Regions from separate parts of the Streptomyces sp. NPDC058092 genome, predicted to be linked through region 1. Evidence: predicted binding sites of a transcription regulator. Region 1 holds the regulator's gene; the other holds the start of a gene.
The links. Region 1 encodes HspR, which represses chaperone genes until heat shock. Its sites were predicted from a motif close to TTGAGNNNNNNNNNCTCAA; they were not measured.
Positions count from the first base shown of each region.

Region 2: the regulator HspR is predicted to act here: its motif matches at 13,244-13,262, upstream of lon (endopeptidase La).

Region 1 covers NZ_JBHVSY010000002.1:489,434-499,863, forward strand. Annotated here, with positions in the region: gene dnaJ (molecular chaperone DnaJ) at 100-1,284, shown strand; gene ACFVV1_RS06005 (heat shock protein transcriptional repressor HspR) at 1,286-1,732, shown strand; gene ACFVV1_RS06010 (hypothetical protein) at 1,865-2,914, opposite strand; gene ACFVV1_RS06015 (hypothetical protein) at 2,922-3,074, opposite strand; gene ACFVV1_RS06020 (hypothetical protein) at 3,146-3,292, shown strand; gene ACFVV1_RS06025 (helix-turn-helix transcriptional regulator) at 3,559-4,545, opposite strand; gene ACFVV1_RS06030 (5'-nucleotidase) at 4,675-5,013, shown strand; gene ACFVV1_RS06035 ((2Fe-2S)-binding protein) at 5,010-5,330, shown strand; gene ACFVV1_RS06040 (TIGR03618 family F420-dependent PPOX class oxidoreductase) at 5,469-5,873, opposite strand; gene clpB (ATP-dependent chaperone ClpB) at 6,090-8,690, shown strand; gene ACFVV1_RS06050 (MFS transporter) at 9,119-10,384, shown strand.
Region 2 covers NZ_JBHVSY010000001.1:595,416-615,760, forward strand. Annotated here, with positions in the region: gene fxsT (FxSxx-COOH system tetratricopeptide repeat protein) at 1-683, shown strand, start outside; gene ACFVV1_RS02935 (multifunctional oxoglutarate decarboxylase/oxoglutarate dehydrogenase thiamine pyrophosphate-binding subunit/dihydrolipoyllysine-residue succinyltransferase subunit) at 771-4,616, opposite strand; gene ACFVV1_RS02940 (ATP-binding protein) at 4,874-5,950, opposite strand; gene ACFVV1_RS02945 (response regulator transcription factor) at 5,947-6,684, opposite strand; gene ACFVV1_RS02950 (spermidine synthase) at 6,907-7,629, opposite strand; gene ACFVV1_RS02955 (hypothetical protein) at 7,773-8,402, opposite strand; gene ACFVV1_RS02960 (hypothetical protein) at 8,399-9,700, opposite strand; gene ACFVV1_RS02965 (ABC transporter ATP-binding protein) at 9,697-10,497, opposite strand; gene ACFVV1_RS02970 (zf-HC2 domain-containing protein) at 10,508-11,587, opposite strand; gene ACFVV1_RS02975 (RNA polymerase sigma factor) at 11,584-12,189, opposite strand; gene ACFVV1_RS02980 (rhomboid-like protein) at 12,324-13,025, shown strand; gene lon (endopeptidase La) at 13,285-15,708, shown strand; gene ACFVV1_RS02990 (polysaccharide deacetylase family protein) at 15,869-16,627, opposite strand; gene ACFVV1_RS02995 (lysozyme) at 16,857-17,714, opposite strand; gene ACFVV1_RS03000 (MarR family winged helix-turn-helix transcriptional regulator) at 17,940-18,437, shown strand; gene ACFVV1_RS03005 (hypothetical protein) at 18,480-19,265, opposite strand; gene ACFVV1_RS03010 (nitrate- and nitrite sensing domain-containing protein) at 19,632-20,345, shown strand, end outside.

The sequences.
Region 1 (10,430 bases):
GACCTACCCCCGTCCCCCCCCCGCGGGGCCCCCCCGCCGCGCCGGCCGGCCCGCCACGGGGCGGGCCCCAAGGCCGATCGTCCGGAAGGAGGGACGTCGATGAGCACGAAGGACTTCGTCGAGAAGGACTACTACAAGGTCCTCGGCGTCCCCAAGGACGCCACCGACGCCGAGATCAAGAAGGCGTACCGGAAGCTCGCCCGCGAGTTCCACCCGGACGCCAACAAGGGCGACGACAAGGCGGAGGAGCGCTTCAAGGAGATCTCCGAGGCGAACGACATCCTCGGCGACAGCAAGAAGCGCAAGGAGTACGACGAGGCGCGCGCCCTCTTCGGCAACGGCGGCTTCCGGGCCGGCCCTCCGGGCGCAGGAGGCAACTTCAACTTCGATCTGGGCGACCTCTTCGGAGGCACCCAGGGCGGGGGCCAGGGCGGCGGAGCCGGCGGTTTCGGCGGCGGCGGTCTGGGCGATGTCTTCGGCGGCCTGTTCAACCGGGGCGGTACGGGGACGCGGGTGCAGCCGCGCCGCGGCCAGGACATCGAGTCCGAGGTGACGCTCAGCTTCACCGAGGCGGTCGAGGGGGCCACGGTCCCGCTGCGGATGTCCAGCCAGGCGCCGTGCAAGGCGTGTTCCGGCACCGGTGACAAGAACGGCACCCCCAGGGTCTGCCCGACCTGTCTCGGCACCGGCCAGGTGTCGCGCGGCACCGGCGGCGGCTTCTCGCTCACCGATCCCTGCGTGGACTGCAAGGGCCGGGGCCTCATCGCCCAGGACCCCTGCGATGTCTGCAAGGGCAGCGGACGGGCGAAGTCCTCCCGGACCATGCAGGTCAGGATCCCGGCGGGCGTCTCGGACGGTCAGCGGATCCGGCTGCGCGGCAAGGGCGGTCCGGGCGAGCGCGGTGGACCGGCCGGCGATCTGTACGTCGTGGTCCATGTCGACGCCCACCCGGTCTTCGGCCGCAAGGGCGACAACCTCACGGTCACCGTGCCCGTCGACTTCACGGAGGCGGCGCTCGGCGGCGAGGTGAAGGTGCCCACGCTCGGCGGCCCGCCGGTCACCCTGAAACTGCCGGCCGGCACCCCCAACGGGCGCACGATGCGCGCCCGGGGCAAGGGTGCGGTACGCAAGGACGGCACCCGGGGCGACCTGCTGGTCACCGTCGAGGTGACGGTGCCCAGGGAGCTGGGCACCGAGGCCAGGGAAGCGCTGGAGGCTTACCGGAAGGCGACTGCGGGCCGTGACCCGCGGGCAGAACTCTTCCAGGCAGCGAAGGGAGCTTGAGGTGGACGGCCGACGACGCAATCCGTACGAACTGACCGATGAATCGCCGGTGTACGTGATCTCGATCGCGGCCCAGCTCTCGGGCCTCCATCCGCAGACACTGCGCCAGTACGACCGCCTCGGCCTGGTCTCGCCCGACCGCACGGCCGGGCGCGGCAGGCGCTACTCGGCCCGCGACATCGAGCTGCTGCGCACCGTGCAGCAGCTGTCGCAGGACGAGGGCATCAACCTCGCCGGCATCAAGCGCATCATCGAACTGGAGAACCAGGTCGCCGCCCTCCAGCAGCGCGTCGCCGAACTCTCGGCGGCGGTGGAGGGCGCGGCGGCGGCGATGCAGCAGCGCGAGGCCCAGGTGCATGCCTCGTACCGGCGCGATCTGGTGCCGTATCAGGATATGCAGCAGACCAGCGCGTTGATGGTCTGGCGGCCGAAGCGGCCGAAGGACTGAGCGGGTCCGGCGTACCCGCACCGTACGTACGAGGAAAGGGCCCGTCTCCCGTGAAGCGCACGGGGGACGGGCCCTGACCTTTCTACGTCCTTTCTCTGCAGGGGAGGGCAATCCCCCCTGCGTCCAGGGAGGTCACTTCCCCGAGGACTGCCAGAGCGTGAGAGCCAGCGCGGCGCACGAGGTGACCGCGGCCAGCGAGGGCAGCGGCCAGCGGGCCCGCTCAAGCGCGTCGAGGCGCTCCTCGTGCTCCCCGAGTGCTTTGTCGGTCTGGTCGACGCGTTGCAGCAGCAGTGCCAAATCACCTCGGGTAGTGGCGAATCCGACATCGACGGAGCGGTGCAGCCGCTCCAGTGCCACGTCCACGAGGTCGATGCCGATGTTCCGGTACGGGAGACGGGGTGAGGGGACGTCGGTGCAGCCGGTCACCGCCATGGCCGGGCAGCCTTCGCCGAGTGCCAGCGCCACGGGTGCCTCGCCGATGGTCAGGCAGGCGCCGGCCAGTCCGGTCATTCCGGTGGCGCCGGGGCCGCCGACCGGGGTGACGAAGGCGGCGCCCTCGGGGGCCGTACCTGTGACGGTCGTGCCGGACGCGGATTCGCTCGCGAGGTATCCCCCGTCCACGTCCTTCCAGTCCAGCTGGGCCGTGGACAGTCCGGCGATCCAGTCGGGCGGGAGCAGCCAGGAGACCTTCATGCCGGGCATCACGGGCCAGCCCGGCCAGACACCGTGCCGCCAGCCGATCCGGGTGGCGGCGTCCTCGCAGCTCCCCAGCACGACATCGTCGGTGAACGGGCTGATGGTGATCGACCCCTGCACGGTGAACCAGTGATCGGCGCCGCTGGGATGGGTGCTCTGGGCGGCGGCCTGATAGGGATCGAGCAGATTGACGGAGACGGGATCGAGTACGGCGACGGTCCGCCCCGCATACACATTGCGTCCCAGCATCCCCGGGCCGTTCACGCGCCGCGCGAGCCGCACCGGATGATCGGCGTCGGCGGGCTCCAGCCACTCCCAGGAGAACTTCAGCCTGCGCGCGGTACGGGCGGGTGCGATCGCGGTGATCTGCCCGTCCAGCGATTTGAACTCGGTGACGTTGAGTTCGGTACTGCGATCCCAGCTCCGGGCCGCCTGCGGGATTTCCCGCAGCAGTCCCGGCTTGCCTATCCACAGATTTCTGGCCACGAGTGCCTCACCTCCGGGCGAGCTTGCGCTGTCCGACGAGGACCGCGCGGGCGATGGTCTGCGAGTCCACCTCGATGTGGACGGGCCGCTCGGCGAGCCTTTCGACGGCTTGGGCGAGCCGGTGGAGGGCGGCGCCGCCGCCGGGGTGGTGGCCGAGCATGCGTTCCAGCCGGGAGAGCGGGATGACGGAGGCTGGCCTGGTCCCCGGTTCCCCAGACGGTCCGCGCGCTGGTGACGGTCGGAGTGTTCCTGGGCTGGCGTCCGCTGCTCATGGGCGCGGAACCAGCCGCCGTAGAATGGCTGTTGAGCGTCCCGGGTTTTCTGCTGCCGATGTTCGTGTATCTGTTCACCTCGGTAGGGACCATCGGCGACGACTGAGCGAGACGGGGCGGCCTGCGCGATCCGTCCGGTGCGCAGTGCCCCGGCGTAGAGCCGGAGTGCCGCCTCACGCAATTCGCCGTCTCTGTGGGAGTGTCCGAGTTCGTCCTCGTCTCTGCCCATCTGTGCCGCCCCACTTCTGGCAATGCAGCAAGATGACGGTGGTGAAGACGTAGCCGGAGAGGGACGCTCGTTGTGCCTGGTGATGAACCTCTCCGGTGCCGGGGGCCGCGGTCGTTCTCCCCCGTATTGCGGTTGCGGCCCCTTCAGTCGGGATCCTGCTCCAGGATCCCCGACCGGGCGATCAGGTAGCCGAGCTGGGCCCGGCTGCTGCTGCCGAGGGCGGCGTTCAGCTTGGCGACGTGCGCGCGGCAGGTACGGACGTTCATGCCGAGACGGCGGGCGATCGAGTCGTCGACATGACCCTCTACGAGGAGTTGGGCGATGGAGCGCTGAACACCGCTGATGCCCTTGGGGATCGGGTTGTACTTGACCTCTTCCAGGAGGGGAGCCGCGCGGGCCCAGAGTTGCTCGAAAACCTTGACGAGATACTCGACCAGTCCAGGGTGGCGCAGTTCCAGGGCGACTTGGCGGTCGTCCTGAGCGGGTATGAACGCGACCGTACGGTCGAAGACGATGAGTCGCTCTATGAGCTCCTCGAGCGTCCGGATCTCCACGTCGTCGTCGGCCATCCGCTCGGCGTAGGCCAGGGTGCCGGGGCTGTGACGTACCGTGTGCTGATAGAGAGTGCGAATGCTGACACCGCGGTCCACCACGGAGAGGCCCCTTTCCAGGGCTTCGCTGAGGCGGTCTTCGCTACGGCCGCCGCCGGGCTGGACGGTGAGGACTTCGGAGCGGCACTCCGCCGTGGCAAGATCGAGTGCCGCATTGATCCGGTTGACGCCCTCCAGCACGGTGATCGCGTGCGTGGTCGGCGGGTCCTGGGCGCTGATGTCCATGAACGGCTCGAAGGACTCGGCCAGCAGGACCGAATGTCGCCGGCGCTCCTGGATCTCGCGTTCTATGGGCTGCAGGCGCTTGGCCAGAGCGGCGGACGGCGGGACGGGCCGCAGCCAGTCGGCATCGTCGGGGTCGGGGTGGAGCAGGGCGAAGTCCATGAGGCAGGGCGCCGGTTCCACCTCGCTGCGGGCAATGCGTCCCGAGCGCAAAGCACTGGCGTAGAGACGGCCTCCGGCTTCACATAGTTCAGTGATCCCGTGAGGATGTGTCAGCTTTGTATCGCTTGTGACCATATTCTCCACCCCCCATGTTCCTGAACATGCAGGAACATGATGCATCGACTCGGTGGTGTTCGTGTGCCCAGGTGGGACATCGTCTTAGGTGCGGGGGAGAAGAATCCACAAGTGAGGACGAAGCCGACTATGTATAAGCGAATGCTTCGCTCGGCGCTTGCCGCCTCGTTCGTCGCGGCCCTGGGACTCGCGGTGCTGAGCGGCAGCGACATCGCCTGGAGCAGCGGGGCAGCATCCTCGCCGGACGACATTGCCTGGTCCACTCAGGCGTCTGCGCCGGGTGACATCGCGTGGTCCACTCAGGCGTCTGCGCCGGGTGACATCGCGTGGTCCACTCAGGCGTCTGCGCCGGGTGACATCGCCTGGTCCACCCAGGCATCGGCGCCGGGCGACATCGCCTGGAGCGTCGACGCGGCAGTCGAGCCCGGTGACATCGCCTGGTCCGAACCAACCCATCTGGGCGCATGACCATCCCGCCGGACGACCGGACCTTCCGGCGGGAAATGGCCACGGCCTACCGATCAGGCTGGCATTTCATCGATCTCGTCACTGCCATCCCCCGCTGTGGCGACTCGCTGATGGTCACTCTGTTCGGCGACCCCATCGTTGTCGCACGCGAAGACGACGACGAAGTGCGTGCCTACCGATGCCTCCGCAAGCCGCGTGGAGCTCCGCAGCCCGTTCGCTGTGCGATTCGGTACGACATGATTTTCGTCAACCTCGACCGGCGGGACCACCAGCTGTTCGAGCAAGAGACTATTTCCGCCACCCCCCGCAGTGCCTGAGCGATCCCCCGTCGTTACATGTCGCTCGGCACTCCCCCACACAACGGCGCCATCGTGACCTGAACACGATGGCGCCGTTGTGCTGCCCCGGGCCCCGGGCCCCGGGCCCCGGGAAGCCCCAAGAGTTCGCAGTCCTGCTCACGCCCTGCCGAGCGCCCGGTCCAGGGTGATCTCGATGACGACGCGGTCCGGGTTGGGTGCCGGTGTGCGTTCGTAGCGTTCCGCGTAGCGGCGTACCGCGTCGGCGATCACGTCCGGTTCCGTGCGTACCGTCGCGCGGCCCTCCAGGGTCGCCCAGCGGCCGCGGTCGACCTGGCAGGCCGCGACCCGGGCGCCGGCCGGGCCCGCGGCCAGGATGTTGGCGACCTTCTGGCTGCCCTTGTTGGTGATGACGCGGGCGAGCCCGGCCTCGGGGTCGTACGTCACGCCCACCGGCACCACGTGCGGCGTGCCGTCGGGGCGGGGCGTGGTCAGGGTGCACAGGTGGTACTCGCGCCAGAACGCGAGGTACTCGGGGCTCGGATTCGTCACGTCGACTGCCATGGGGAACAGGGTAGGGAGTGCGGATCCGTGGCCCGCCCCTGCGGTGGCGGAGGCCCTCTCCGGCCGGTTGACTCGGAATCGCACTCGAAAGAGCACTCGAAAGAGCACCCGGAAGAGGCGAGTGGGCTAGGTTGAGTGGAATAGACTCAACTTTGTGCACGTTGACTCAGTCAGCGTTGTGGAGAGAGCAGTCACCGCAAGGAGGAGAGAGCGCACGTGGACGCCGAGCTGACCAACAAGAGCCGGGACGCCATCAACGCGGCCACCAGCAGGGCCGTGAAGGACGGACACCCCGATCTGACCCCCGGGCATCTGCTGCTCGCGCTGCTCGCGGGCGAGGACAACGAGAACATCATCGACCTGCTCGCCGCCGTCGAGGCCGACCAGATCGCCGTACGCACCGAGACGGAGCGGCTCCTGGGCGCGGAGCCCAGCGTCACCGGGTCGACCGTCGCCCCTCCGCAGCCCAACCGCGAGCTGCTCGCCGTCATCGCGGACGCCGCGCAGCGCGCGAAGGAGCTCGGCGACGACTACATCTCCACCGAGCACCTGCTGATCGGGATCGCCGCCGAGGGCGGCCGCGCCGGTGAGATCCTGAGCGCTCAGGGGGCCAGTGCGAAGAGGCTGCTGGACGCGTTCGAGAAGAGCAGGGGAGGGCGCCGGGTGACCACACCCGACCCGGAGGGTCAGTACAAGGCCCTGGAGAAGTTCGGTACGGACTTCACGGCCGCCGCCAGGGAAGGCAAGCTCGACCCGGTCATCGGACGCGACCAGGAGATCCGGCGTGTCGTCCAGGTCCTGTCGAGGCGTACGAAGAACAACCCCGTACTCATCGGCGAGCCCGGCGTCGGCAAGACCGCCGTCGTCGAGGGGCTCGCCCAGCGCATCGTCAAGGGGGACGTCCCCGAGTCCCTGCGGAACAAGCGGCTCGTCTCGCTCGACCTCGGCGCGATGGTCGCGGGCGCCAAGTACCGCGGCGAGTTCGAGGAACGGCTGAAGACCGTTCTCTCCGAGATCAAGGAGAGCGACGGGCAGATCATCACCTTCATCGACGAGCTGCACACCGTCGTCGGCGCGGGCGCCGGCGGCGACTCCGCCATGGACGCGGGCAACATGCTCAAGCCGATGCTGGCCCGCGGCGAGCTCCGCATGGTCGGCGCGACGACGCTCGACGAGTACCGCGAGCGGATCGAGAAGGACGCCGCCCTGGAACGCCGCTTCCAGCAGGTGCTGGTGGCGGAGCCGAGCGTCGAGGACACCATCGCGATCCTGCGCGGCCTCAAGGGCCGTTACGAGGCCCACCACAAGGTCTCCATCGCGGACTCGGCGCTGGTGGCCGCCGCGACCCTGTCCGACCGCTACATCACCTCCCGCTTCCTCCCCGACAAGGCCATCGACCTGGTCGACGAGTCGGCGTCCCGGCTGCGCATGGAGATCGACTCCTCGCCCGTCGAGATCGACGAACTCCAGCGCGCCGTCGACCGCCTCCACATGGAGGAGCTGGCCCTCAAGAACGAGACCGACCCCGGCTCCAGGCAGCGCCTGGAGAAGCTCCGCCGCGACCTCGCCGACAAGGAGGAGGAGCTGCGCGGCCTGACCGCCCGCTGGGAGAAGGAGAAGCAGGGCCTCAACCGCGTCGGTGAACTGAAGGAACGCCTCGACGAACTGCACGGCCAGGCCGAACGCGCCCAGCGCGACGGTGACTTCGACACCGCTTCCAAGCTGCTGTACGGGGAGATCCCCGGCCTGGAGCGGGAACTGGCGGAGGCGACCGAGGCCGAGCAGGAGGCCGCCAAGGACACGATGGTGAAGGAGGAGGTCGGCCCGGACGACATCGCCGACGTGGTCGGCTCCTGGACCGGCATCCCGGCCGGCCGCCTGCTGGAGGGCGAGACCCAGAAGCTGCTCCGCATGGAGGGCGAGCTCGGCAAGCGCCTCATCGGGCAGACCGAGGCCGTACGGGCGGTGTCGGACGCGGTACGCCGTACCCGCGCCGGAATCGCCGACCCCGACCGGCCCACCGGCTCGTTCCTCTTCCTCGGCCCGACCGGTGTCGGCAAGACGGAGCTCGCGAAGGCGCTCGCCGACTTCCTGTTCGACGACGAGCGGGCCATGGTCCGCGTCGACATGAGCGAGTACAGCGAGAAGCACAGCGTGGCGCGACTCGTCGGCGCCCCGCCCGGCTACGTCGGCTACGAGGAGGGCGGCCAGCTGACGGAGGCGGTCCGCCGCCGCCCGTACAGCGTCGTCCTGCTGGACGAGGTCGAGAAGGCCCACCCCGAGGTCTTCGACATCCTGCTCCAGGTCCTCGACGACGGCCGGCTCACCGACGGACAGGGCCGGACGGTGGACTTCCGCAACACCATCCTGATCCTGACCTCCAACCTCGGCAGCCAGTTCCTGATGGACCCGCTGACCGAGCCCGAGGTGAAGAAGGAACAGGTCCTGGAGGTCGTACGGGCCTCGTTCAAGCCGGAGTTCCTCAACCGGCTCGACGACCTGGTGGTCTTCTCCGCCCTGTCCGGCGACGAGCTCTCGCACATCGCGAAGCTCCAGATCGACCGGCTCGCGGGGCGTCTGGCCGAGCGCAGGCTCACCCTGGACGTCACGCCGGAGGCCCTGGCCTGGCTGGCCGAGGAGGGCAACGATCCGGCCTACGGAGCACGGCCGCTGCGCCGCCTCATCCAGACGGCGATCGGCGACCGGCTCGCGAAGGAGATCCTGGCGGGCGAGGTCAAGGACGGGGACACCGTCCGGGTGGACCGGGTCGGGGACGGCCTGCTCGTCGGCCCCGCGACCTCGGGGAAGACCTTGTAGACCCTGTGGACGGCGTACGACCGGACGGCGTACGACCGGACGGCGTACGACCTGTTCGACGTCATGTCCCCGGCCGGAAGACCACGCGTCCCGGCTGGGGACTCGTCGTCCGCGCCGCAGTGCAATTGAAGAAGAATTGCGGCGATTTCCGGAGAACGGGAAAAACGGGAAATCGATCGCCGTCATCGGTGATCCGTTGTTCAACGTCGATATTGAGCCGAACGTCCCACTCCGCATCGAGGAGCGGATTCACGTCACCTTGCTCTGCCCCAGGTCGCACCACCCTGCCCCTGCAACGGGACAGATGCCCGGATGCCCGCAACGCCTGCCCGGGTCCACGTGAATGATCAGGACACTGCGAGCCGCCTTCCGCGACCTGTTCGCAAGGACGAACAGATACCGAATTCGGCAGCCGGTAGGGTGCCCGCATGGTCGAGCGGATAAGCGATGAGATAAGTCCAGGTCCCAAAAAGCCCAGACGTGACAATCTCATTCACCTCAGCGAATTTCGTACTCTCTGGGCCGCTTATGCTCAGTCGATCCTGGGCGACCAGTTGGCACGTGTGGCCCTGTCGTTGCTGGTGTTCGAACGCACCGACTCGCCCGGATGGACCGCGGCGACGTATGCGCTGACCACCTTGCCCGCTCTGCTGTCCGGGGTGCTCCTGTCCGGCCTGGCGGACCGTTTCCCCCGGCGTACGGTCATGATCGGATGCGACCTGGTGCGGGCGGTGCTGGTCGCGCTGATGGCCCTGCCCGGGACGCCGTTGCCGCTGCTGGCCGGGCTGCTGGTGCTGGCGCAGCTGGCCGAGGCACCCTTCGGCGCTGCGCAGGGCGCCCTGCTGCCGACCGTGCTCGGCGAGCAGAGATACGAGCGGGGCCAGCGAGTCATGCTGATCACTCACCAGGCCGGACAGCTGGTCGGTTTCGCCGGCGGGGGTGTGCTGGTCGTATGGCTGGGCAGTCACCTCTCCCTGGGTGTGAACGCGGTGACTTTCCTTCTCTCGGCGACCCTGGTCAGGTTCGGCGTAAAGGCCCGTCCCGCGGCGGGTGCCGACGAGCGGAAGAAGCGGCTCGGCGCTCAGGTCGGGGGTGCGGCCGCACTGATCTGGTCGGATCGCAGGCTGCGGTCGCTGGTCGCGCTGGGGTGGCTCGCGGGGTTCATCGTCCTGCCGGAGGGGCTGGCCGCCCCCTTCGCGGACGAGGTCGGCGGCGGCGCCGCCTCGGTGGGACTCCTGCTCGCCGCGCATCCGGCGGGAATGGTGCTGGGTGCAGCTCTTCTGGGGCGCGCTCAGGTCGGGGACGAGTGGCGGCGCCGCCTGCTCGGGCCGTTGGCGGTCGGCGCGAATCTGCCGCTGCTCATCTACTGGCTCGGTCCCGGCGTAGGTGTGGCCGTGCTCGTGTTGATGGCGTCAGGGGTGTGCTCCGCCTATCAGATCACCGCCGGAGCCACCTTCGTACTCCTGACCCCGGCCGGCCAGCGTGGCCAGGCGCTGGGGCTCGCCAGGTCGGGGCTGATCGCCATGCAGGGGATCGGTGTCGCCACGGGTGGCCTGGCAGCGGAGCTGTCCGGGTCGTCGGCGGACACCATCGGTGCGTCCGGACTCCTCGGAGTGTTGTGTGCGATCCCTGTCGCCGTTGCCTGGTCGCGGGCGCGGGAGGCTGATGCGGGGACGATTCCCCGGAGGGCGTAGAACTACTGGCCGTCAAACGCGGCTAGGGTCGACGGAAGGAAACCAC
Region 2 (20,345 bases), on a different contig from region 1:
GCGCCGAGCACAACCTCGCGCTGTGCCAGTACCGCTCGGGGGAGCGCGCCAAGGCGGCGGACCTGTTCACCCGGGTTCTGGAACGCTCCGAGCGGGTGCTGGGCGAGAACGACCCGCTGACGATGATGTTCGCCGCCAGCCAGAGCTTCTTCGCCCGGGAGAACGCCGACATCGACCAGGCCAGGGACATAAGCGAAAAGGTGGTCGGCGGCTACGTGGACATGCTCGGCGAGGGACACCCCTATGTGGCGGGGACCCGGGCCAACCATGCGCTGATCCTCCGCAACGTGGGGGAGCGGGACCGCGCGCACACCCTCCTGGAGGAAGCGCTCGCCGACATGACGGAGGCCGTGGGCGAGAACCACCCCTGGACCCTCGGCTGCGCGGTCAACGCCTCGGCGCTGCGCAACCTGGTGGGCGACCCGGAATCCGCGGCCGCGCTGACGGACTCGGTCGTCGTCCGCGCCGCCGAGGTTCTCGGCCGGACCCATCCGCTGACGCTCTCCGCCCGGATCGCGCACGCCGCGGACCTGCGCGGCATCCGCGACCGGCAGCGCGCGGACAAGGTCGAGACAGAGGCGTTGGAAGACCTGAAGGCCACCCTGGGCGACCAGCACGTCCACACGGTCTCGGCGCGCTCCCGCAACCGTCCGTACTGGGACTTCGAACCGCAGATGATCTGACGCGTCCCGAGCGCACACGCCGAAGGGCCCGCTCCCGCGATCATCTCGCGGGAGCGGGCCCTTCGGGTTCGTGCGTACGGCGACCGGTCAGGCGTCGAAGACCTCGGCGACCAGCTGGGCCTGCTCGGCCTGGTGGCGCTTGGCCGAGCCGACCGCCGGGGACGAGCTGTGCGGCCGCGAGATGCGGCGCAGGCGCTCACCGTGCGGGACGTCGGCGCCGACGGCCAGGTCCAGGTGGTCGATCAGGTTCAGGGCGATGAACGGCCAGGCACCCTGGTTGGCCGGCTCCTCCTGGGTCCAGAGGTACTTCTCGGCGTTCGGGTACTTGGCGATCTCGGCCTGCAGCTCGGCACCCGGCAGCGGGTACAGGCGCTCCAGGCGGATGATCGCCGTGTCCGTGTCGCCGCGCTTCGTACGCTCGGCCTCCAGGTCGTAGTAGACCTTGCCGGCGCAGAAGACGACCTTGCGGACGTCGTTCGCGTTCACCGAGTCGTCGCCGATCACCGGGCGGAAGCCGCCGGTGGTGAACTCCTCCACCTTCGACGCGGCCGCCTTGAGGCGGAGCATCGACTTCGGGGTGAAGACGATCAGCGGCTTGTGGTGCGGGTTGTGCACCTGCCACCGCAGGAGGTGGAAGTAGTTCGACGGCAGGGTCGGCATGGCGACCGTCATGTTGTTCTGCGCGCAGAGCGTGAGGAAGCGCTCCGGGCGGGCGGACGAGTGGTCCGGGCCCTGGCCCTCGTAGCCGTGCGGCAGCAGCAGCGTGACGCCGGAGGTCTGGCCCCACTTCTGCTCGGCCGAGGAGATGAACTCGTCGACGACGGTCTGCGCGCCGTTGACGAAGTCACCGAACTGGGCCTCCCAGATGACCAGCGACTCCGGACGGGCCAGCGAGTAGCCGTACTCGAAGCCCATCGCCGCGTACTCGCTGAGCAGCGAGTCGTAGACGTTGTAGCGGGCCTGGTCGTCGGCGAGGTAGAGCAGCGGGGTGTAGTCCTCGCCGGTCACCTGGTCGACGAGGACCGCGTGGCGCTGGCCGAAGGTGCCGCGGCGGGTGTCCTGGCCGGCGAGCCGGACCGGGGTGCCCTCCATCAGCAGCGAACCGATGGCCAGGGTCTCGCCCATGCCCCAGTCGATCGTGCCGTTCTCCACCGAGGTCGCGCGACGCTGCATCTGCGGCATCAGGCGGGGGTGGACGGTGATCCGGTCGGGGATGCTGACCTGGGACTCCGCGATGACCTTCACGACCTCCTGGGAGACCGCGGTGGTCACGGCGACCGGGAACTCGGGCTGGACCTCGGGGGTGTGCGTCGGAGCGGGCAGCGAGGTGGCCTCACGGACCTCCGCGAAGACCTTCTCCAGCTGGCCCTGGAAGTCCTGGAGCGCCTGCTCGGCCTCTTCCAGCGTGATGTCGCCGCGACCGATGAGGGACTCGGTGTAGAGCTTGCGCACCGAGCGCTTCTTGTCGATCAGCGTGTACATCTGCGGGTTGGTGAACTCCGGGTTGTCGCCCTCGTTGTGACCGCGGCGGCGGTAGCAGATGAGGTCGATCACGACGTCCTTGTTGAACGCCTGCCGGAACTCGAAGGCGAGCCGGGCGACCCGGACGACGGCCTCGGGGTCGTCGCCGTTGACGTGGATGATCGGCGCCTCGATCATGCGCGCCACGTCGGTGGCGTACATCGAGGAGCGCGAGGACTCCGGGGCGGCGGTGAAGCCGACCTGGTTGTTGATCACCACGTGGACCGTGCCGCCGGTGCGGTAGCCGCGCAGCTGCGACATGTTGAGCGTCTCGGCGACGACGCCCTGGCCCGCGAAGGCCGCGTCGCCGTGGAGCGCGACGGGCAGGACGGTGAAGTCCGTGCCGCCCTTGTTGATGATGTCCTGCTTGGCGCGGGCGATGCCCTCCAGGACCGGGTCGACCGCCTCCAGGTGCGAGGGGTTGGCGGCCAGCGAGACCTTGATCTGCTCGCCGTCCAGACCGGTGAAGGTGCCCTCGGCGCCCAGGTGGTACTTCACGTCGCCGGAGCCGTGCATCGACCGGGGGTCGAGGTTGCCCTCGAACTCGCGGAAGATCTGCGCGTACGACTTGCCGACGATGTTCGCCAGCACGTTCAGCCGGCCGCGGTGGGCCATGCCGATGACGACCTCGTCGAGGCGGGCCTCGGCGGCGGAGTCGATGACCGCGTCGAGCAGCGGGATGACGGACTCGCCGCCCTCCAGCGAGAACCGCTTCTGGCCGACGTACTTGGTCTGCAGGAACGTCTCGAACGCCTCGGCGGCGTTCAGCCGGCGCAGGATGCGCAGCTGCTCCTCGCGCTCGGGCTGCTGGGCGCGCGAGCGCTCCACCCGGTCCTGGAGCCACTTGCGCTGCTTCGGGTCCTGGATGTGCATGAACTCGATGCCGGTGGTGCGGCAGTACGACTCACGCAGCACACCGAGGATGTCGCGGAGCTTCATCATCGACTTGCCGGCGAAACCGCCGACCGCGAAGTCCCGCTCCAGGTCCCACAGGGTGAGGCCGTGCTCGGTGATGTCCAGGTCGGGGTGCTTGCGCTGGCGGTACTCCAGCGGGTCGGTGTCGGCCATGACGTGGCCGCGGACCCGGTAGGAGTGGATCAGCTCGAAGACCCGCGCGGCCTTGGTCACGTCGTTGTCGTGCGAGGCGTCGATGTCCGTGAGCCAGCGGACCGGCTCGTACGGGATGCGCAGCGACTTGAAGATCTCGTCGTAGAACTCGTTCTCGCCGAGCAGGAGCTGGGCGACGATCCGCAGGAACTCGCCGGAGGCGGCGCCCTGGATGACCCGGTGGTCGTACGTCGAGGTCAGCGTCATGACCTTGGAGATGCCCAGCTTGTTCAGGGTGTCCTGGGAGGTGCCCTGGAACTCGGCGGGGTAGTCCATCGCGCCGACGCCCATGATGAGGCCCTGGCCGGGCATCAGGCGGGGCACGGAGTGCACGGTGCCGATGCCGCCGGGGTTGGTCAGCGAGGCGGTGACTCCGGTGAAGTCGTCCATGCCGAGCTTGCCGTTGCGGGCGCGGCGGACGATGTCCTCGTAGGCCTGCCAGAACTCGAAGAAGTTGAGCGTCTCGGCCTTCTTGATGGCCGCGACGACCAGCTGGCGGTCGCCGTTCGGCTTCACCAGGTCGATGGCCAGACCGAGGTTGACGTGCTCCGGCTTGACCAGGGTCGGCTTGCCGTCCTTCACCGCGAAGGAGTGGTTCATCGCCGGCATGGCCTTGAGGGCCTGCACCATCGCGTACCCGATGAGGTGCGTGAAGGAGATCTTCCCGCCGCGGGCGCGCTTGAGGTGGTTGTTGATGACGATGCGGTTGTCGAAGAGCAGCTTCACCGGAACGGCGCGGACGGACGTGGCCGTCGGCAGCTCCAGCGAGGCGTTCATGTTCTTCGCGACGGCGGCCGACGGGCCGCGCAGCGTCACGTACTCCGGGCCGGCCGGTGCCTCGGTGGCCGGAGCCGCCGCAGCCTTCACCGGGGCCTCGGCGGGCTTCGCGGCCGGCGCGGCCTTCGCCGGTGCTGCCGGGGCAGCGACGGCGGGAGCGGCCTGTGCGGGCGCCGGAGCCGCGGGCGCCGGAGCCGCGGGCGCCGGGGCCTGCGCGGCCGGAGCCGGGGCCTGCGCCGGAGGGGCCTGGAGTGTGGTGGTCGGTGCGGTGGCGGCCGGGGCCGGGGTCACCGCAGCCCCCGCGGCTGCGGCGCCGGGAACGGGCTTGTCCGCCGTGCCGGACGTACCCGGCTTGTAGTCGGCGAAGAAGTCCCACCAGGCGCGATCGACCGAATTGGGGTCCTGGAGGTACTGCTGGTAGATCTCGTCGACGAGCCACTCATTGGGGCCGAAGGCCGCAGCCGGGTCGGAACCCGGGCTGGCTTGGTCGGTCGAGATGCTCGAGTTACTGGGGGACTGAGACGACACGGCGGCAACCGCCCTCTTCCGCTTCACAAGGTGATGGACAGCGGAAATCAAGGCTACGCCTCCCCAGCCGTTCCATGCAGGCCGGGCCGGTCTTCGTCGTGCAAGTCACATCGGAAGGCGGGTTTCGGCGCAGGAATTGGCGGGAAACAAGCATGGTTCCGCTGCACTTCGGGTACGCAGGGCCGAAGCTACGGCCCCTTGGACCGTACCCCTGAAAGAGAACACGCAGAACGTGCCCTTCCGGTTCGAACCCTATGTCAACCTCGCGGTTGCGGGATCCCCGGAAGAGTGACCTGGATGCGGCAGCCGCGTGCGGATTCGGCCACACCGATGCGGCCGCCGTGCAGATCCACCGCCCAGCGGGCGATCGCCAGGCCCAGGCCCGTACCGCCGTCGCTGCCGGGACCGTGCGGGGACGGCACCTCGCCGCGGTTGAAGCGCTCGAAGACCCGGTGCCGCTCGGACTCCGGAATGCCCGGACCCTCGTCCAGGACCTCCAGCGCCAGGGACTCCGGCCCCGCCCCACGCCGGGCCAGGACGGTGACCCGGCCGTGCGGCGGGCTGTGCTTGACGGCGTTGTCGACGAGGTTGGCCACCACCTGGTGCAGCCGTTCCGCGTCCGCGTGCGCGGTCAGCTCGGGCGGTGACACGTCCAGATGCAGATGGACGTCCTTGCGGGTGTGGTTCCCGGAACCGGAGGGCAGCCGGCGGTGCGAGGCGGCGAGGTTCGCCTCCTTCAGCACGCCCGAGAGATACGGCCACACCTCGAAACGGCGGGCCTTCAGCGTGACCACACCGCTGTCCAGACGGGACAGGTCCAGCAGCGTCTCCACCAGCCTGCCGAGCCGCTCGGTCTGCTTCAGGGCCGTGCGCATGGTCTCCGGATCGGCCGAGGACACCCCGTCCACGACGTTCTCCAGCACGGCTCTCAGCGCCGCGATGGGTGTCCGCAGCTCATGGGACACATTGGCCACCAGCTCCTTGCGGTGCCGGTCCACGGCCTCCAGGTCGTCCGCCATGAGGTTGATCGTCTGGGCCAGGTCGCCGAGCTCGTCACGCCGGCCGGCGCCGCTCACCCGTCTGGTGTAGTCGCCGTGCGATATCGACCGGGCCACGGTCGTCATCTCGTCCAGCGGCGCCGTCAGGCCGTGCGCCACGAACTGGGTGATCAGCAGGGTCGCGATCACCGAGAACACCGTGATGAAGCGCAGCTCCGTCCTGGTACGCAGGGCCACCATCAGCAGCCCGGTGGTGATGAACACCGAGACCACCACGAGCGTGCCCAGTTTGGCCTTGACCGAAAAAGGACGCAGTCCGGAACCGGGCCGGGTCATGGCGCCGGGGTCTCCAGGGCGTAGCCGACACCGTGCACGGTACGGATCCGCTCCGCACCGATCTTCCGGCGCAGCGCCTTGATGTGGCTGTCGACGGTACGGGTGCCGGAGGCGTCCGCCCAGTCCCAGACCTCGGCCAGCAGCTGCTCCCGGGAGAGCACCGCGCGCGGCGTATTGGCCAGGCAGACCAGCAGATCGAACTCGGTCGGCGTCAGGTGGACGTCGTCGGCGCGCACCCGGACCCGGCGCTGCGCGTGATCGATCTCCAGCTCACCGAGGCGCAGTATGCCGCTGCGCGGAGTGACCGCGGCCAGCGCCGCACGCTCGACCCGGCGCAGCAGGACATGCACCCGGGCCGCCAGCTCGCGCATCGAGAACGGCTTGGTCATGTAGTCGTCGGCGCCGACCCCGAGGCCGACCAGCATGTCGGTCTCGTCGTCCCTGGCGGTCAGCATCAGCACCGGCACCGGCCGCTGGGCCTGCACGCGGCGGCAGACCTCCAGGCCGTCGAAGCCGGGGAGCATGATGTCGAGCACCATCAGATCGGGCTGCCACGCCTCGGCCGCGTCCACGGCCGCGGGCCCGTCGAGTGCGGTCTGCACCAGAAAGCCCTCGGCCCGCAGCCGGGCGGCAATGGCATCGACGATCGTGACGTCGTCCTCGACCACCAGCACCCGGCGCTGCGCGCCCGGGGTGGCCGCGACACCGTTGTGGGTGGTGTGTGTCTGTTCCATCGCCCCGCCCCTGCCCGTTCTCACGGGGGCCATTCCCCCGGACGCACGGTCTTCGCTTGTGGATGTCATGGGTGATCCCGTCACCGGTCAGCAGCGTAAAGGCAGCGGACTGCTCTCGGCTACGCAGGGTGTAACGGCTTGGGTGCGACGAAGTGGCGGAGTGTCGGCCTTGTGGCGCTTGGCCCCGGGCGTCCGGGGGCCGTGGATACCCGGTGGGGGCTCTCAGTCTGTCCGAACTGCGAGATGCACCACGTCGGGAACACCTCGGGCAACACGGATCTCTTCGGTCCGTACCCCACCGAATCCGGCATTCCGCAGGCTTTGTTCGAAGTCGGCGGACGGTTGTGCGGACCAGACCGCGAGAACGCCGCCCGGCGTCAGCCGCTCCCGGCAGTCCGCCAGACCGGCGGGGGAGTACAGGCTCGTGTTGTCCTCGGTGACGGTCCAGTCCGGCCCGTTGTCGATGTCCAGGCACAGGGCGTCGTAACGGTCCGTAGTCGTGCGCAGATACGCGACGAGATCCGTCGTCAGGACCGCGGTCCGCGGATCGGCGAGCGCCGCACCGGAGATCCTCGCCAGCGGCCCCTCCCGGTGCCAGTCCACGACCGCCTGCTCCCGCTCGACGACGGTGATCCGCCCCCACCGCGGCTCGGTGGCGGCCCGCACGAGCGAGAACCCGACGCCGAGCCCTCCGATGAGCACCGCCGGCGCCGTCCGGCCCGCGGGCAGCGCGGCCAGCGCCGCGTCGATCAGCAGCCGCTCCGACCGCCCGTCCGAGGTGTCCATGAGGAAGCATCCGTTGGCGATGATCTCGAAGCCGTCACCCCGCTCCCGCAGGACGACCTCGCCGTACGGGCCTTCCCGGCGGTCGAGCGTGACGGGGGCGAGGGTGTCGAGGCCGTGGATCACGGGGCTGTGGAACGCGGGGCCATGGATTTCGGGCATGGTGCGGGTCTCCGGTGGATGACGGATGCGGTTGTATGGACGGGGTCCCCGCCATCCTGGCCGGTCGGCGCGGCCGGAGGCCAGCGGATTGCCGGATCCGCCCGATCCGTTCCCGTCTGTCCTGGGGCGTGCGACGTCGCGCGTTACGCGCCCTCCGGGCGTGCGCCGCGCACCGCGAGGAGGGCCGCCCCGACCGCGTACGCCGTCAGGGCCACCATCCACGCCCCGGCCTGCGGGCCCGGCTGCATCGGCCAGGCCCACACCGCCGCCGCGCCGCCGGGGGTGTGGGGTGCCGCCAGATAGACGGCACCGCCGTAGACCGTCATCGGCAGCCAGCTCAGCCGGGCACCGATCAGCGCGGCGGAGGCCACGGCCACCCCGGTCGCGCCGAGCGCGTTGCGCACCATGGCCGGCCCGCCGAACGCCTCCGGGTGCCCCGGGACCGCCAGCGCGAGCGCCCCGGTCGTCAGCACGGTCAGGACCAGCAGATGCAGCAGCCGGCGCGGCCACCACCGGCGTACGCCGGTCCGGTCCAGCTCGTCGCTGTGCGCGTGCAGGCTGGTGCCGATCGCGGCGGAGGCGAGCAGCGGGGCCAGTACGACGACCGGGATGCGGGCGGTGTGGTCGAAGTACGGCCTGGTTTCCAGCCAGTGGGCCGCACCTGCGGCCACGAGAACGATGCCGGCCAGGGCGACGGCGGTGAGGGGGAGGGCGCGGGAGCGGATATAGAGGACGGGGACGGGCGGTGCGGAGTGGATCGGTCGATGGCTCACAGGACCGGGACCTCCGCGGACGTGCAGTCCGCCGGGACGGCCAGGTAACGGCCGAGCCAGACCTTGCGCTCGGCGTCCGGCATGGCCTTGAGGCGGGCGAGATGGCGCGAGTCCGGATTCCACAGCGAGTCCTCGCCGCTCAGCCAGCTGATGACCGCGTCAGCCGTGCGTGCCATCTGCTCACCCTCCTTCCGGCCCTTCTCGTCCGGGCCGGCCGGGCAGTCACGGTTCACCAGACCGAGGGCGGTCTCCTGGACGTACCGGTGGGGATCGGTCAGCCGATTCCGGGTGATGCCCCAGCCACGCCCCACGTGTGCGAGAGCGGCTTCGCCGTCCTTCGGGGCGGTCCCGTTGTCCACGTATCTGACCGGTGCGCCCGGGACTCCCTCCAACCGCGTGAACATCCCCCGCAACGCCTCGGACGCCTGGGGGAGCACCGGGGCGTCGACGGCTCTCACGCAGATCTGCGGCGTGCCGGGGGCGGCCTTCGTGCAGACGCTGCGTGCCACGGCCGGATCCTCCCGGAACAGGTCCTCGCCCGTGTGCGCGATCACCGTTGCGGCCGTGATCGCCAGGGCGAGGGGAACAACGGCCAGGTGGCGGCGCCGCGCCGCGTACCCGAGCAGCACGGCGACGGCGATACCGCCCGTCCACGTCACCAGAACCGGGGCGAACCACCACACCGGTACGGATCTGTCCAGGAAGACCTCCTGTGCCGGGCTCAGGAATCGGGCCGACGAGTCCAGATAGCCCGGGAACCCCAGGACGACGTACGCGCACACCGCCGACACCGGAGCGATCAGCCGCCAGCGCACCAGCCTGCCGACGACGAAGCCCACGAAGCCGATGGACATCAGGAAGCCGAGATCCGCGGCGACGACCGAGACGGAGGGACCGCCGGCCGCCGTGTACGGGGCGGTCGCCGCGAACGCTGCGGCCAGCGCGACCAGATACCCGGCCGCCGCCCACAGCACGATCGGCGCCGCGGCCGTCGTCACCTGCGCGAGCCGGCCGCGCGGCACCGAGAGCAGCAGCTCGGCGGTGCGGCGGCGGTGCTCCCGGCCGCCCTGCCAACAGGCCGCTGCGGCGACCAGCGGACCGCCGAGCAGCGCCGCCGCCGAGTGCAGCTGGTTCTGCGTCTCTCCCCAGCTGCCCTGCCACTGGGGCGCCTTGCCCCACAGCGGAACGAGGACGGTGAGGGCGAGCGCGAGTCCGGTCCAGGGGGCGATCCCGCGCCGGAGCTCGGCCAGTAGCGCGGTGTGCGCCGGACGGCGTGCGGGTGTTCCGGAGCCGGTCATCGGTGCGCCACCGCCGCCCGGTGCGCCCGGAGCGCGGCGGTGTAGCCGCGCTCGATCGGGTTGCCGTCCGGCCCGCCCGCGCCGGTGTCCTCGCCGCCGAGCGCCGTCAGCTCCCGCGTCGTGCCCCGGTACGCGATCCGCCCGGCCTCGATCAGCGTCACATCGGTGCAGGCCGCGGCGACGTCCTCGACCAGGTGGGTCGAGACGATCACGGTGGACGCCCTGCCCAGCTCCCGTATCAGCGCCCGGAATTCGACCCGCTGCTCGGGATCGAGACCGGCGGTCGGTTCGTCGAGCAGCAGCAGGTCCGGATCGTTGACGATCGCCTGGGCGATGCCGACGCGCCGCACCATGCCGCCCGACAGGGTCTTCACCCGCGCGTCGATCCGGTCGGTCAGACCCACCCGGTCCACCGCGCGCTCCACGGCCTCCGGGGCCGTCGCCGCGTCCATCTCCTTGAGCCAGGCCACATAGGCGACGAACTCGCGGACGGTGAAGCCCGGGTAGTACCCGAACTCCTGCGGCAGGTAGCCGAGCCTGCGCCGGACCGCCGCGCGGCTGCGGTGGTCGGACTTCGCGCCGACCTCGTTTCCGAACAGCTCCACCCGGCCGCCGGACGGCGCGGCGACCGTCGCGAGCACCCGGATCAGCGAGGTCTTGCCCGCTCCGTTCGGCCCGAGGAGTCCGTGCACACCGGGGGCGAAATCGAGATCGACGGCGTCGAGCGCGGCCTTTTTGCGGTGCCGGACGGTCAGCCCCCTGACCGTGACGGTGCTCATGACAGTGGTGTCGCTCATGCGTTCACGCTCACAACGTCTCCAGATGGTCGAAAGATCTACGGCGTACGACGAGCAGCACGGCGCACCCCAGCGCCCCGGCCGCCCAGCCGCCCTGTGCGGCGGGCCCCGCGAAGTACCGCGCGGCCTCGGCCGCCGGGGTGGCGATCCCCGGCGCGGAGGAGGTGGCGAAGGCGGGCAGGAGCACGGCGGCCGCCCATGCCACGGCGACGGACGAGGCGCCGTTGCGGCAGCCGACGTACGAACCGAGGGCGAGCGCCGCCAGCGTCATCGCCAGCCCCGGCAGCAGCCAGGCCGCCGGGCCCGGCCCGCCGGCGGACGGGGGCAGCGCGGCCCCGGCGAGGGTGAGCGCCGGAATGCTCGCGCCGAGCACCGCGGCGGTTCTGGTCAGCAGCAGCCGGAGCCCGCCGGACGGGGTGGCGGCGGCGATCTCATGCATCGGGTCCGAGTGCCGTCCGTAGGAGACGACGACCCCGGCGAGCGGCAGCACCGGCGCGATGACGAGGAGCAGCGGCCGCGTGGCGGCGCCGAGCCCGGCCCCGTACGCCAGAGCGAGGGCCCCGACGGCGACCAGCACCAGCGCCAGCAGCCACGCACCGCGCAGCGCGGGCCCGGCGGCCCACAGCAGACGCCCGGTGCGGGAGGCGGACGCGGGGAAGCGGACGCGACGGTTCGGGGCGGGCCTCCTGCACGGAACGCCAGTGTCCCTCCGGGCGGGCCCCTGCCCAGGAACGTCCGTGCCGCTCCGGGCGGGCCCCTGCCCAGGAACGTCCGTGCCGCTCCGGGCGGGCCCCTGCCCAGGAACGTCCGTGCCGCTCCGGACATGCCTCCTCTCCGGACGCACCTCCGACGCGACCGCGGCCAGCACTCCCGCCCGCACCCCGTCCAGCAGTGCCGCCGACTCCCGCCGCGCCCGTACCGCCGCAGAGACCCGTGCCGCGCACCCCCCGCACGTCTCCACGTGTTTCTCCAGGGACCAGGCGTCCGTCTCCGCCGCCGAACCGGCGGCGTACCGCCCGGCCAGTTCGGCGCCCACGTGCCAGTGGGGCAGTCCGCTGCCTCTCCTCATGCCGTCGCCTCCCGTCGTCATGCCCTGCCTCCCAGCGGTCCGGCTTCCGGCGCCAGCAGTTCCAGCGCGGCGCGCAGCTCGCGTCTGGCCCGCATCGCCCGGGTCTTGACCGTGCCTTCCGGTATGCCGAGGAGCCGGGCCGTCTCGCGGGTCGTGAGTCCGTCGACGACCGTCGCGCGCAGGACCTCGCGCAGCTCGGGCGAGATCCGGTCGAGTGCGGCCCCCACATGCCCGTACTCCAGACCGGCCAGCACCCGCTCCTCGGCGGACGGCACCGCGGCCGCCCACTCCTGGCTCCCGGCCCGCTCGGCCTGTGCGGCGAGATCGGTGCGGGCATGGACCCGCTGGGCGTCCACCAGCCGGCGCGAGGCGATCACCCAGAGCCAGCCGCCGATCCGCGCACCGCGGTGCGAACCGGCGGAGCGCCAGGCGGTCACGAAGGTGTCCTGGAGGACTTCCCGTACGGTCTCGGGGTCCGGGCACCGTCTGCTCAGCCGGGCGAGCAGCCAGCCCGCGTGCCGGTCGTAGAGCGTCGCCAGGGCCGCCGTATCCCCCTGCGCGACGGCGCGCAGCAGGGCGTCGTCGTCATTTCGGTCCTCCCCCGAGGGGCGCAACAAACTCACACCCCTCTATCGGGCACCGGGCCCGGGTCGGTTCATACGCCGCTCATGTGGCTCAGGCCATGGACGGCGTGGGGGACGATCACGGAGGGTGGGACGTTGTTTCGGGGGGCTTGTACGGAAAGGGGCCTCACGCGGTGCATCAGGGTACGGACAGGACGGTTCGGGAAGAGCACCGCGCGGCGCCACTGCCCGACGCCATACCGCGTCAGCGCCTTACGGGCGAGAGCGCCGCTCCTCCGGCCCGCGAGACCCGCGAGACCCGCGAGGTCCGCGAGGCCCGCAAGACCCGCGAGGCCCGCCGGTGGCTGCGGCTGCTGCCGACGCCCCTGGGTACCCCGTTCACCTTCGGGTATCTGCTGGTGCTCGTCGCCACGTCCCTCTTCATGGAGTACGCCGATCCGGCCACCGTCTCCGCCGTGCTGCGCGAATCGAGCACGGATGTCGCGCACCTCGGCGATACCCTGCTGCTCGTCCTGGCCGCCAGCGCGCTGTGGGTCGTCGGCGGGCTCAGCTCCCCGTACGTCTTTGGCTTCGCTCTCGTGCTGACCGCGCTGGAACGCCGCATCGGCGGATGGCGCACCGCCGGGGTGTTCCTGCTCGGTCATGTCGTGGCGACGCTCGCCACGGAGATCCCGGTCGGGCTGTCGGTGGTGGCCGGTCATCTGCCGGAGTCCTCGCTGCACCGGCTCGACTACGGCATCAGCTTCGGGCTGATGGCGAGCGTGGGTGCGCTCGCCGGACTGCTCACGCCGTGGCTGCGGGGGCTGGTGCTCGGTGGGGCCGGCGCGATGCTGCTGCGCGATCTGTTCGAGCTCAGCAGCCCCCTCACCAACTGAGGGCATCCACTGGCGCTGCTGCTCGGTGTGGCCTGCTGGCCACTGCTGCGCAGGGCCGGTGCCGCCCGGGGCTCGGACGGATCAATACGGACGCGCGCAGGGATCACCGCTGCGTGCATGCACGCAGGACCGGACCCGGCCTGCCGGGCGTGCGCACAGCGTTCAGTTGATCGCTCACAGCGAACATGCTCCGGGGAACAATGAGCGGCTCATGAGCATTGAGTCTTCATAACTCAACTTGACTGCCGAAGGGGAGATCATGGCTACCGAGTCCAATGCGGTCACTCCGCTCGCCCTGCCCGTGCTGCCGCTGGACGACGAGGTCGTGCTGCCCGGGATGGTGGTGCCTCTGGACCTGTCCGACACCGATGTACGCGCCGCCGTGGAGGCCGCACAGGCCGCAGCCCGCGAGGGCGGCGGCAAACCCGAGGTGCTGCTTGTGCCACGGGTCGACGGGACGTACACCGGCACCGGTGTCATCGGCACCGTCGAACAGGTCGGACGGCTTTCGGACGGGGATCCGGGCGCGCTCATCCGCGGCCGTGGCCGGGTACGGATCGGGGCCGGGACCAGCGGACCGGGCGGGGCGCTCTGGGTGGAGGGGGCACGGATCGACGAGGCCGTCCCCGATCCGCTCCCCGGGGCCGCCGCCGAGCTGGTCAAGGAGTACAAGGCACTCGCCACCAGCTGGCTGAAGAAGCGCGGCGCCTGGCAGGTCGTGGACCGGGTCCAGCAGATCGAGGACATCTCCGCGCTCGCCGACAATTCCGGTTACTCACCCTTCCTCACCACCGCCCAGAAGGTGCAGCTCCTGGAGACCGTCGACGCGGTCGCCCGGCTGAAGCTCGCCATCCAGTGGCTCGGTGAACACCTCGCCGAGCAGGACGTCGCCGAGTCCATCGCCAAGGACGTCCAGGAGGGCGTCGACAAGCAGCAGCGCGAATTCCTGCTGCGGCGCCAGCTCGACGCCGTACGCAAGGAGCTTGCCGAGCTCAACGGCGACCCGGAGGACGAGTCCGACGACTACCGGGCGCGCGTCGAGGCCGCCGACCTTCCCGAGCACGTCCGCGAGGCCGCGCTCAAGGAGGTCGACAAGCTGGAGCGTTCCTCCGACCAGAGCCCCGAGGGCTCCTGGATCAGGACCTGGCTCGACACGGTCCTCGAACTGCCGTGGACGGAGCGGACCGAGGACGCGTACGACATCCGCGGCGCCCAGCAGGTCCTCGACGCCGAGCACGCCGGCCTGCAGGACGTGAAGGAGCGGATCACCGAGTACCTGGCGGTCCGCAAGCGGCGTGCCGACCGCGGCCTGGGTGTCGTCGGCGGGCGGCGCGGCGGTGCCGTGCTGGCGCTGGTGGGGCCTCCGGGCGTGGGCAAGACCTCGCTCGGTGAATCCGTCGCGCACGCCATGGGCCGCAAGTTCGTCCGCGTCGCGCTCGGCGGGGTGCGGGACGAGGCGGAGATCCGCGGCCACCGGCGTACGTACGTCGGCGCCCTGCCGGGACGTATCGTCCGGGCCATCAAGGAGGCCGGTTCGATGAACCCGGTCGTCCTGCTCGACGAGATCGACAAGGTCGGCTCCGACTTCCGGGGCGACCCGGCGGCCGCCCTGCTCGAAGTCCTCGACCCGGCGCAGAACCACACCTTCCGCGACCACTACCTGGAGGTCGAACTCGACCTCAGCGACGTCGTCTTCCTGGCCACGGCCAATGTGCTCGAAGCCATCCCGGAGGCGCTGCTCGACCGGATGGAACTGGTCAGGCTCGACGGCTACACCGAGGACGAGAAGGTCGTCATCGCCCGTGACCACCTGCTCCCGCGTCAGCTGGAGCGGGCCGGTCTGGCGAAGGACGAGGTGACGCTCGACGAGTCCGCCCTGCGCAAGCTGGCCGGCGAGTACACCCGCGAGGCGGGCGTACGGAACCTGGAGCGGGCCGTCGCCCGGCTGCTCCGCAAGGTCGCGGCCCAGCACGAACTGGGCGAGCGGGAGCTTCCGTTCACGGTCACCGAGGCGGAGCTGCGCGGTCTGGTCGGACGGCCGCACCACGTCCCCGAGTCCGCCCAGGACCCGGCCGAGCGCCGCACCGCGGTGCCGGGCGTGGCCACCGGGCTCGCGGTGACCGGTGCGGGCGGCGATGTGCTGTTCGTGGAGGCGTCGCTGGCCGACGCGGAGACCGGGGGGTCCGGACTGACCCTCACCGGTCAGCTCGGCGACGTCATGAAGGAGTCCGCGCAGATCGCGCTGAGCTTCCTGCGGTCGCACGGCGCGGAGCTGGAGCTGCCGGTCGCGGATCTGAAGGACCGCGGCGTGCACATCCACTTCCCGGCGGGCGCGGTCCCGAAGGACGGCCCGAGCGCCGGCATCACGATGACGACGGCGCTGGCCTCGCTGCTCTCCGGACGGCTGGTCCGTACGGATGTGGCGATGACCGGTGAAGTCTCGCTGACAGGGCGGGTGTTGCCGATCGGCGGCCTGAAGCAGAAGCTGCTGGCCGCACACCGGGCCGGAATCACGACCGTGGTGATCCCGAAGCGGAACGAGGCGGATCTGGACGACGTCCCGGCCGAGGTACTGGACACCCTGGAGGTCCACCCCGTGACGGATGTGCGCCAGGTGCTGGAGATCGCCCTCGCCCCGGCCTCCGCGGCCAGGCCCGAGGAGAGGATCCCGGCCGCGGCGTAGCGGCCACGGCGTGACGGACGTGGCCCCACGTGCGTACCGGTACGGACGGCCCGCCTTCCCGGCAACGGGTGGGCGGGCCGTTCCCGTGTTCCGGCCGTGCGGGTCCGGGGCGGGGCGTCTGCCGCCTTCCATCCGCACGGATCCGGCCGGGAAGCGCGGATCAGGGGCGGTAGATGGTCCCCGGGACCGGCTCGGCGGGTGCCATCAGCTGCGGGACGGTGACGAAGGTGTAGCCCTGCTTCTTCAGCGCGTCGATGATGCCGGGCACGGCGGGCACCGTCCCCTTGTAGATGTCGTGCAGCAGGATGACGCCGTCCCTGCTCGCCTGGTCCAGGATGCGCTTCTTGATCAGCGCCGAGTCGTTCGTGGAGTAGTCCTTGGCGGTGGCGCTCCACAGGACCTGGGAGAGTCCCAGGTCCTTGCTGATGTCCGAGACGGTGTCGTCGGTGCGGCCCTGCGGCGGGCGCATCAGACGCGGCTTCCTGCCGGTGATCTCCGCTATCGCGTCCTGCGTCTTCTCCAGCTCGGCGCGTATCTCGGCGGGCTTCCTGTCCGTCAGGATCTGGTGGGTCCAGGTGTGGTTGGCCACCTCGTGTCCCTCGGCGGCGAGCCTGCGCACGGTGTCGGGGTACTTCTTGACGTGGTTCTTGCCGAGCAGGAAGAAGGTCGCGTGCACCTTCTTCTCCTTGAGGATGTCCAGCAGATGCGGGGTGTCCTCGCCCGGTCCCGCGTCGAAGGTCAGCGCTATGCACTTCGCCTTGCGGCAGTCCACCGGGCCGAAGGAGCCCTTGGCGTCGGAGCCCGCGTCGCCGCGCGCCGAGGCCGGCGCGGTGGTCTGCATGGAGCAGCCGCTCAGCGTCAGGGTGAGCGCCGTCACAAGGGCGGCGGCCAACCCCGTACCGATCGACTTCGTCTTCATGGACAAGGCGGGTCACTCCTCCGTGGCTGAACAAGGCACGCGATGTGCGGCAGGGAAGGACTATACACACGGGGTATACACCGGGTGTATAAGGGGCTTCGGTGTCAGCTCGGAGGGTGAAGTTCCTGGTCAGGAGTGCGAACAGGGTAGAGCCCCCGGTGACGGGGGTGCGTCACCGGGGGCTCTACCGTGCGACGGGGGTGACCGGCGCGGGCGCGGCGGGGCGGGCTCAGCCGTTGGCGAGCGCCTGTACGCGGTCGAGGGCGCCGTTGAAGTGGTTGTGGTCGCCGACGTAGGGGCCGGACGAGGTGTACTGCCAGATCGTGTAGTAGCCCCAGCCGGCCGGGAGTTCGCCGACCGTGGAGTTGTAGCGGGCCACCCACAGCGGGTTGGTGGTGCCGAAGCCCGCGTTGTTGCCGGTGCAGGTCTGCCACCAGCTGGTCGCGGTGTAGATGACCGCGTCACGTCCGGTGCGCGCCTTGTACGTGTTCACGAAGTCGCGGATCCAGGACACCATGCCGGCCTGGGTCTTGCCATAGCACTGGGCGCCGTACGGGTTCCACTCGATGTCCAGGACGCCGGGCAGTGTCTTGCCGTCCCGCGACCAGCCGCCCCCGTGGTCCACGAAGTAGTTGGCCTGGGTGGCGCCGCTCGTGGTGTCGGGGGTCGCGAAGTGGTACGCGCCCCGGATCATGCCGACGTTGTACGAGCCGTTGTACTGCTGGGCGAAGTAGGGGTTCGTGTAGTACGTCCCCTCCGTCGCCTTGGTGTAGGCCCACTTCACGCCGCTGTTCCAGAGCGTCGCCCAGTCGACGTTGCCCTGCCAGCCGGAGACGTCGACGCCTTCGGTCTGGGCGGCGAGGGTTTCGCTCGGCAGTCCGCCCTGGCCGTCATGGGCGACGACGCCCATGCCCATCGTGGCCGTGCCCCGGGCGGGCTTCTTGGCCGCCGCGGCGGTGTCGTGGGTGCCCGCGGCGCTCGCCGCGCCGGGCAGGGTGAGGAGGAGGGAGAGGGCTGCGAGCAGAGTCCCGGCGGCCGCGAAGCGCGGGCGACGGGATGTTCTGGAAGCGGATCTGAGCACCGGCATGTGAGTGCCTCCGAGGCCTTGGTGGGGGGACGTGCTGATCCCAGGGGCACGGGGAGTACCCCTGTCGGCATGACATGGTGTGAACATGCCATGCATGACGCTACGCACGTAGACCCGTGCTGCGGAAGGGGGCCTTGGCGCTGCCGTTGGTCTACGCCTGCGAAATACTGGCCGAGCTGCGGCGATGGCCGGCGGTGAAAGAAACTTTCAGCGGCAGGAAAGCTCATGAGGGGTGTTGACGTGCACGGGAGCGAAAGTACTGGTGAACCCGGCGCGACCGGAGAAAGTGGTGTGGACCACGCATTCCTTGCCCTGGAACGGGAGTTGGCTGTCTTTCTGCGCCGGGCGCGGGCCAACTCCGGCGAAATGGCGCGCGAGGTCCACCCCGAACTGGAGGCCGCCGCCTACGGACTTCTCGTACGGCTGGAGTCGGCCGGGCAGCAGCGGGCCACCGATCTCGCGGCCTACTTCGGGGTCGGCAAGGCGACGATGAGCCGTCAACTGCGGGCCCTGGAGAACCTCGGACTGGTGGCACGCGAGCCCGATCCGGCCGACGGCCGGGCCTCTCTCGTCCACCTCACCGCCGAGGGGCTGGCCCGCTACCGCAGCGTCCGCGACGCCCGCCGCGACCGCTATGTGCGCAAGCTCGCCGACTGGGACCGGGCCGAGGTGGCCGAACTGGCCCGGCTGCTGCACCACTTGAACGCCCGCGCGGAGGACTGACGCCCGGCCCCGGCTCTGTCCCTTTCCCCGGCTGCGTCCCCGTCACACCAGCGCGTAGACCGCCGTCGCGTCGTCATGCGTCTTGCCGCGGCGCAGAAACGTGCGTTCCGTGTCCGCGTCCTCAAGTGCCCTGACCCGGTCGATCAGCCCCTGCGTCCCCTCCTTGTGGAGCACCCCGAGGCAGTCCGCCCAGTCGCCCTTGCGGAACATCTCCGTCCAACGGGCCGCCCCGTCGGTCATCGCGGCCAGCGCCCGCACCCGGTCGAGCGGGGTGCGTCCGGTGACCGCGCGGGCCGCCACGGCGGGATCGGCGGCGGCCGTGAAGAAGCCGCCCTCCTTGTTCCGCACCGTGGCATCGGCGATCGCGTCACTGGCCAGCGAGCCCGGCGGCAGGCGGTTCAGCCGGTCGTCGAGGAGGGGGTGCACGGTCCCGTCGGGAGCTTCGAGCAGCAGTACGGAATCGGAGAGCACCAGGTGTTCGACCTCGCGTTCGTCCCAGCGCGCCATGACGACCGTTGCCTGCGGCGTCCGCACGTGAGAAAGGTCACACGTGGAGCGGTGTGCGCCGGCGGTGCGCCGGATGGACTCGGCCAGTATCTCCTGGAGGGTCAGATCCCGTCGCGAACCAGACAGTTCGACCAGCGAGCCACCCAGTCGTGCGGTGAACCAGGGGACCGAGTGCACACAACCGTCGTCACCCGGTGGCGGAGTCACTCCGTCGAGCAGGACCAGCGTCCCGCCCTGGCCGGAAGCGGGCAGGGCGGTCGCGGCCCAGTCCTCGTTCGGGCGGTCGGGGGCGCCGGGGGCGGTCGCGAGTTCCATGCGCATACAGCCAGTCTGCACGACGCCTTCACGAGCCCTGCACGGTCCGGTGTTGGCCTGTACCAGCAGGTCAGGCGGATGCCAGGAGCGGAAGGAATGGCTCCGTACGGCATGCGGGCGGGCATCCTGCCAAAGCCCGGGCGGAAGTTCCAGCCGACGGGCCAGGTGTGCCGGGCGCGCCCCGAGGGGAGACTTGTTCGTCAACTCCGGAGTGATGTTCACTCGTTCAGGTGGCGGAGTGGTTGATGCGCGCCCCCCTCTCAAAAGCACTGGAATGGTCAGAAGCCGTACCAGCGGTCGGGGGCGCTCGTTCATATGTGACCGTGCGTCACCTCTGCTTCAAGGGCGGACGAGTCAAGATTGCGAGCACCGGTGCAGAAAAAGCGGCCTCGGAGCAAGGGCAGTAGGCACAGCGGTTCCGGGCTGACGCCTCCGGCACCCGCCGAGAGCGAGGGCACCCGTCGCGCGGTGCGCGTACGCAGTCGGCTGGTCGCCGGTGTCGCGGTCGTCGGTATCACCGTCATCGCCGCGGGAGCGCCCGCGGCCCTCAGTGCCTCCGCCGACCTGAACGACTCGCAGCGGCTGGTCACCCTCGCCGAGCTGAACCAGCAGGCCATCGCGCTGGCCCACGCCCTCGCCGACGAACGTGACGAGGTCACCGCGTACATCGCGGCCGGCCGTGACGAGGAGTCCGGCCCGGCGGGCGAGGGCAAGGGCGACCCCGGCAGCCGGAGCGCCCGCGTCGACCAGCGGGTGGACGAGATCAGGGGCGCGGCCCCGGCCGCACTGCGCCGCGACCTCTCCACCATCCCCTCCCTGCGCCGCGACGCGCTCAGCGGCAAGGGCACGGCGCTGGCCGCCCATCAGGCGTACTCCGAGGTCATCGCCAAGCTCCAGGACCTCGCCGACGAACTCGCCGAGAAGACCCCGCCGCGCGCCGCCGAGGCCACCCGCGCCCCGCTCGCTCTCGGCCGGGCCACCGAGCAGGCCTCCGCCACCCGCGGGCTGCTCCTCGCCGCGCTGTCCGTACCCCGCAAGGTCACGACCCCGCAGTTCGACCAGATCACCGGACTGCCCGTCCAGACC